Regions from separate parts of the Novosphingobium sp. EMRT-2 genome, predicted to be linked through region 2. Evidence: predicted binding sites of a transcription regulator. Region 2 holds the regulator's gene; the other holds the start of a gene.

Region 1 (3,407 bases), 350 kb from region 2:
TGGTTCCGGCGCCCGGAAGGCAGCGAGATAGCCGACGAACTGCGTTACCATGATAAGCGGCCCCGGGGTGGTCTCGGCAAGTCCGAGACCGTCAGCCATTTCACCGGGTGAGAGCCAGCCATAACCCTGCACGGCCTGCTGGGCCATATAAGCCAGTACGGCATAGGCTCCGCCAAAGGTGACCACGGCGAGCTGCGAGAAAAAGCTGCCGATCTCCCACAGCACATGGCCGCGCCCAAGCGTCACGAGGATAACTGCCATCGGTGCCGCCCAGATGGCGGCCCAGACGATGATTGTCCTTAGGGTCTGACCCCAGGGACGAGGGCCGGAAACGGGAGTTGCGCCGCCGGGTTTTATTCCCAACCATTCGGGTTTTGACGCAGCAACCAGCATGCCGATCGCGCCCGCGCCGAGCACGACGAGTGGGAAGGGCAGGTTGAGGAAGAAGAGCGCGGCGAAAGCGACCACGGCCAGCGCCTTCTTGAAGGCGGTATTGAGCGCACGGCCCGCTATGCGCAGCAGCGCCTGCACCACGATTGCCAGGACGGCCGCCTTGATTCCCAGGAACAATGCCGCAAACCAGTCGAGGTTGGCCGCAAACGCATAGAGCATCGATAGTCCGAGCATCACCAGAGCACCGGGGATGACGAACAATAGCCCTGCGGCAAGCCCGCCGCGCAGACCGTGCAGTTTCCAGCCGATCCAGGTGGCGAGCTGCTGGGCCTCGGGACCGGGCAACAGGTGGCAGAAGTTCAGCGCGTGGAGATATTGATCCTCGCTAACCCATTGGCGCTCATCCACCAGTTCGCGGTGCATGAGCGCGATCTGACCGGCCGGCCCCCCGAAGCTGAGAAAACCGATACGTGTGAATACCCGTAACAGTTCGCCAAAATCCGGGCGATCGGTCGAAACAGTCGATTCGGCAAATTTGGTCACTCTTCCCCATGCCTTTCCATCCGCTCGGCCGCGGACAAACAAGGCAACACTTGGGCGGTGACGCCTGACCGGGAGGTTGCTTCGCCCCGGCATCGCCAATGTAGACCGGGCATGCCCAAACCGCAACGCCAGTTGGTGCTCACACGCTGGGCCTGCCGAATGAACCCAACCCGATCCACAAGCAGCCCCATTGCCGTTGAATGCGGGATTGCCTCAAATCTGGATCCCGTCCTGTCGCGCGGCGCGAACCGGTCGTCGATGTCGGCGCGTGAGCGTGGCCCGGAGGCCGCGGGTTACGTGTGCCGCCAGACCTTGACGGCTGAGATTACGAGGATTGCGGCCAGCGCCGGTAGCAGGACAGATCCCGGAACGATCCCCAGCAGCAGTCCGCCGACAAGGGTTCCGCAGATCGAGCCGAGCGCCATCACCAGAAGGAACGTCCGGTTGCGGCCGAGCACGGCGAAGCTCTGGTCGCGGCTATAGCGCGTGAAGCCGACCAGCATGGTCGGCAGGCTCACCGCGAGCGACAGGCTGCCGGCCAGCTTTATATCGGTGCCGAACAGCAGCACGAGTGTCGGGATCAGCAGCTCGCCGCCCGCCACGCCCAGCAGCGACGCGACAATACCGATGGCAAGCCCTGCGACAATACCGGCGACAAGCTGAGCGGTCCCGGCCAATGGCGGCTGGCCCGCGCTGGAGCCGTGGCAGAAGAGCAGCACCGCCGCGATGGCCACCAGCAGCACGGCAATGACCTTGTAGAGGGTCTCGGACTTCGCCCGCACTGCCCATCCGGCGCCGAACCAGGCACCAATGAGACTGCCGGTGAGCAAGTTGAGGATTATCGGCCAGTGCGCGGCGACAGCTTCGAATGGGACCGACTTGGTGCGGAAAATGAGGGCGGTGGCGACCACGATCAGGCTCATGGCCTTGTTGAGGATGACAGCCTCAAGCGGTGCGAACCGGAAGGTGCCGATCAGGAGTGGCAACCGAAACTCCGCGCCGCCCAGACCGATAAGACCGCCGAGAGAGCCGATTACCGCGCCGCCGCCAAATGCCATCGGCAGGTTACGGGCGGGCGCTGCATTGGCGGTATCCTGCATCATGGCGCCGTGGTTACACCGACGCCGAGGTGGGTGCAGCTACTTTAAGGTCGGCGCCGAGAACGAGCGGGTCGATGAAGCCGAGCGCGATACCAACAAGACTGGCAAGTACAAGAGCAGAACGAAGCGCCAAATTCTGGCTTCATGTCATGAACGAACTCAAGACCCGAAGTGTGGAGGATAACGAGCAGCCGAGCAGCCGAGCAGTTGGCGACTCCGGTCGCTTCCCTTTTCAAAAAGCTGACTCAGGAAGTGAGGGATGGGAGAGGGAAGGTGCCTTTCGGAGCCTTTATGTCTGCCACATCCCGCTTTCGCCAGAGCCGTGACCTGGAGTCCCAGGCGGTTGATCTCGTCAGGCATCTTGGCGGGATTTGGTCGCCAGATGGCGCGATGTGCCGGTGCCCGGCCCATGATGACCGTACACCCAGCCTGTCGGTTCGCGTCGGCGAGAAGGCGCTACTCTTCAAATGCTTCGCGGGCTGCGACACTATCGATGTAATCCGTGCAATCAGGCGCCTCGACAAGGATATTCCGCTGAGCGCCGGGCGAGATGGTTCGCAATCCGTTTCAGCGCTCAGCCCCGCATGGCTGCGGCAACGGGCGCTGGACCTATGGGACGATGGACGTCCGCTGGCAGGAACGCCCGCCGATCATTACCTCCAGCGCCGCGCCATCACCCTGTTGCCGCCAGCTTTGCGATATCACCCGCGCACGCCGTTGGGCCGAGGAAAGCTGGCCGTATTCAGGCCGGCCATGATCGCGGCACTCCATGAGCGGCGACACGTGGTCGCGCTCCAGCGGACATTCCTGGACCCCAACGAACCGCTCCGCGCCCGCGATCTCACCAACCCGCGCCGCATGCTGGGGTATCCCGGCGGCGGCGCGGTCATGCTCGCACCGGCAACCGACACACTGGGCTTAGCTGAAGGCATCGAAACCGCCCTCTCGGCCATTCTCCTGCTCGACATCCCGGTCTGGGCGACGCTTGGCAACGAACGCCTCGCTCATATCGCCATTCCCGACAGCGTCACCCGTCTGATCCTGCTGCCCGACAATGATCGCGGCGGGCGGATCGGCGCGGCCAAGGCCATGAATGCTTATGCGATGCCGGGCCGGACGATCGAGGTTGTCTGGCCGCCCCAGGGCTTCAACGACTGGAATGATGTCCTGCGAGCGGAAGGAAAGGGGGTGGGGAGCTGGTTGCGGCAAGCGGCCTGAATGGTCTGGCCTCGTCCGTCAGGAGAATATCCATGTCCCAACCCATCATCCTCGTACCAGCGAGCAAGCTCGCCAAGTCGCCGAGCAATGTGCGCAAGGCCAGCGACGCCGAGGCCGACGCCCAGCTTGAAGCCAGCATTGTTGCGCACGGCG
Region 2 (3,407 bases):
CTGCCCATGAGCGGGCTGACGCATCTCGATTCGCAAGGCCATGCGCGCATGGTCGATGTCGGCGGCAAGGCGGAGACGGCGCGTGTCGCCATCGCGCGGGGCCGCATCCGCATGACGCCGGCCACGCTTGCCGCCATCCGCGATGGCGATGCGCCAAAGGGCGACGTTCTGGCGGCAGCGCGGATCGCCGGGATCATGGCGGCGAAGAAGGCGGGCGAGCTCATCCCCCTGTGCCATCCGCTTGCGCTCAATGCGATCGCAGTGGAGTTTGCCTTCGTGCCCGATGGCGTGGAGGTGACCGCCACCGCGTCGCTCACTGGCCGGACCGGGGTGGAAATGGAAGCGCTGACCGCCGTCTCGATCGCGCTGCTGACCATCTACGACATGGCCAAGGCGCTGGACAAGGGCATGGTGATCGAACAGGTCCGCCTGATCGAAAAGCGCGGCGGCAAGTCGGGCACGTGGCGCGCGGATGAAGGGCCGCAAGATAAGGCATGAAGACGCCGCCGTTACCGCTGGAGGAGGCGCAGCGCCGCCTGCTCGCCCTGGCCCCCTCACTGCCGGTCGAACACCGCCCCGCTGCCGAATGCGTGGGTTTCCATCTCGCCCAGCCGCTTGCCGCGCGGCGCAACCAGCCCGAGGCCGCGCTCTCCGCCATGGACGGATACGCCCTGCGCGCCACCGACCTTCCCGGGCCGTGGACCGTGGTAGGCGAAAGCGCCGCCGGCCATCCGTTCGACGGGACGGTCGCGCCCGGACAGGCGGTGCGGATCAGCACCGGCGCCGTGGTTCCCGACGGCGCGGACATGGTGCTGATCCAGGAAGACGCCGCTCGCGTCGGCGACAGCCTGCGTCTTACCGGCGAACCGCCCCTGCCCCGGGACAAACACATCCGCCCGCGCGGCATGGATTTCGCCCTCGATGCACCCTTGCTGCCGGCCGGGCAGCGCATGGGGCCGGCGCAGATCGCCCTCGCCGTGTCCGCCGGGCATCATTACCTTGCCGTGCGCCGGCCAGTGAAGCTCGCCGTGATCGATTGCGGCGATGAGCTGGTCGCCCCCGGCACCCCGCTCGCGCCCCACCAGATTCCCGCCAGCAATGGCCCGATGCTGGCCGCGCTGGCGGCAAGCTGCCGGGTCGTGACCGACCGCATCGGACCGACCCCCGACCGGCTCGATGACCTCATCGCAGCGCTGGATCGCGTGCGCGATGCCGATGTGGTGGTCACAAGCGGCGGCGCTTCGGTGGGCGACCACGATCTCGTTCGCCCGGCAATCGAGGCCACCGGCGCCACGCTGGACTTCTGGCGGGTCGCGATCAAGCCGGGCAAGCCGCTGATGGTGGCGCAACGCGGCGCGCAAGTGATCCTGGGCCTGCCCGGCAATCCCGCCGCCGCTTTCGTTACCGGCTACCTGTTCCTGCTGCCGCTCCTCCGGGCCGCGCTGGGCGCGGCGGAAACCTTGCCACGCGTTATTCCCGCCCGCCTCGCGCAGGATATGCCGGCCGGTGGCGGACGTACCGAATTCCTGCGCGCCCGCTGGGACGGTGCCAGCGTGACGCTCGATCCCCTGCAGGATTCCGGTGCGTTGTCGTCGCTCGCGCGCAGCAACGCGCTGGTCCGGCGCGAAGCCCGCGCGCCATTGAAGCCTGCGGGAACAGATGTTCCGGTCTATTTGCTGGAAAATGGCGGAATTGCTTGACGGGTGCGTTTTAGTTGCTTATTCGTTCCGTATTCGTTCACTATGGAGTGACGCGCAATGCTGACGCGCAAGCAGCACGAACTGCTGACTTTCATCCAGCTCCGGCTTGAGGAGTCCGGCATTTCCCCCTCGTTCGAGGAAATGAAAGAAGCGCTCGATCTCAAATCGAAATCGGGCGTCCACCGCCTGATTTCCGCGCTGGAGGAACGCGGCTTCATCCGTCGGCTACCCAACCGCGCCCGCGCTCTGGAAGTGCTGCGCCAGCCGGACAGCGCAACCACCAAGGCCGCGTCGCGCACGGCTCCCGCCAACGATGTGGTCGTGCCGCTGCGCAGCCCGCCGAAGACCGCACCGGCGCCGGCGAACGACGTCATCGAAGTGCCGCTTCACGGCCGCATCGCCGCCGGCGCCCCGATCGAGGCGCTGGAAGGTTCCAGCGTACTGCCGGTGCCCGCCGCCCTGCTCGGCGCGGGGGAGCATTACGCGCTGGAAGTATCCGGGGATTCGATGGTCGATGCCGGGATTTTCGATGGCGATTTCGCGCTGGTCCGGCGCACAGACATCGCCCGCGATGGTGAAATCGTGGTGGCGCTGATCCGGGGCGAGGAAGCGACGCTCAAGTACCTGCGCCGCGAAAAGGGCATGATCCGGCTCGATCCCGCGAACGCCGCCTACGATCCGCAATACTACCGTCCCGATGAAGTGCAGGTGCAGGGCAAGCTCGCGGGGTTGCTGCGCCGCTATCACTGATCCGTTGATGCGGGCGACGGCGCGGCTTCCGGCCGGCGCGTCGCCGTCCAGCGATACCAGCCGTGGTGCCCCTGCGTCTCGGCTACGGTGCGCACGGTTCCGGCGGCAAGATCGATGGTCAGCCCGCCGGTTCGCGCCAGCAAGGCCCGGTCCGCCTTCAGCATCCGGGGCAGGCAGGTCCGCGGCAGCCGGCGGTCGGCGATGACGATGTCCGCCGCCGCGCAGGCCCGCTTCAGTTCCCCGATCTCCACCAGATCCTGCCCGCGCGCCATCAGCACCACGAATGCGCGCTCTCCCCGTTTCAATACTATCCGGCAGAAATCACCGTTGCAGGCCGCGCCGGGCCAGGTATCGAGCGGCCGCACATCTCCTTCCATGCCGGCCATTTCCAGCAGGTTCTCGCGCGTGTACTCCCCGCGAGTCTGGCGCAGCACTAGCAGGTCCTCCCCCTCTCCGGTAATTCCCACATTGCGGCCGTCGCCCGATACCAGGATGTCGGGCGGGCGCATGGTGGCAAAGACCAGCGCGGCCACCGTCGCCGGAACGAAGCCCCACAAGCGGACGGTGCCGGTCCACAGCGCCAGCCACAGCCCGCCGGCAACGAACAGCGCGAACACCCCGGGCGGCATCGACGGCATCAGCGTCACCGCGCCGGGCTGCCCCGCCGTCACGTGCGCCAGCCACAGCAGGAGTTCGAGCGACTTGCCCGTCAGCCACCACGCCGGCCCGCCCGCCCCCACCACGTCCAGCACCAGCGCCAGCGCGATCAGCGGCATGGTCACGAACGTGGTCAGCGGAATGGCGATGACGTTGGCCGCCGCGCCGTAGATCCCGGCGCGGTGGAAATGGAACAGCCCGATCGGCATCAGCGCCAGTTCGATCACGAGTCCCGTCGCGAGCAGCATCACGAGATGCCGCCCCAGGCGAAGCAGTACCCCTTCCTCGCGCGCGGCCAGG

What was found. Region 2 encodes LexA, which represses DNA repair genes until DNA is damaged. Its sites were predicted from a motif close to GTTCCNCNCTTGTTCT; they were not measured.
Region 1: the regulator LexA is predicted to act here: its motif matches at 2,144-2,159, upstream of FA702_RS01290 (toprim domain-containing protein).

What each region holds. Positions count from the first base shown of each region.
Region 1 is NZ_CP039695.1:232,848-236,254, forward strand. Features, by position in the region: gene chrA (chromate efflux transporter) at 1-936, opposite strand, end outside; gene FA702_RS01285 (sulfite exporter TauE/SafE family protein) at 1,230-2,039, opposite strand; gene FA702_RS01290 (toprim domain-containing protein) at 2,244-3,254, shown strand; gene FA702_RS01295 (ParB/RepB/Spo0J family partition protein) at 3,287-3,407, shown strand, end outside.
Region 2 is NZ_CP039695.1:579,048-582,454, forward strand. Features, by position in the region: gene moaC (cyclic pyranopterin monophosphate synthase MoaC) at 7-498, shown strand; gene FA702_RS03020 (molybdopterin molybdotransferase MoeA) at 495-1,700, shown strand; gene lexA (transcriptional repressor LexA) at 1,758-2,450, shown strand; gene FA702_RS03030 (ComEC/Rec2 family competence protein) at 2,444-3,407, opposite strand, start outside.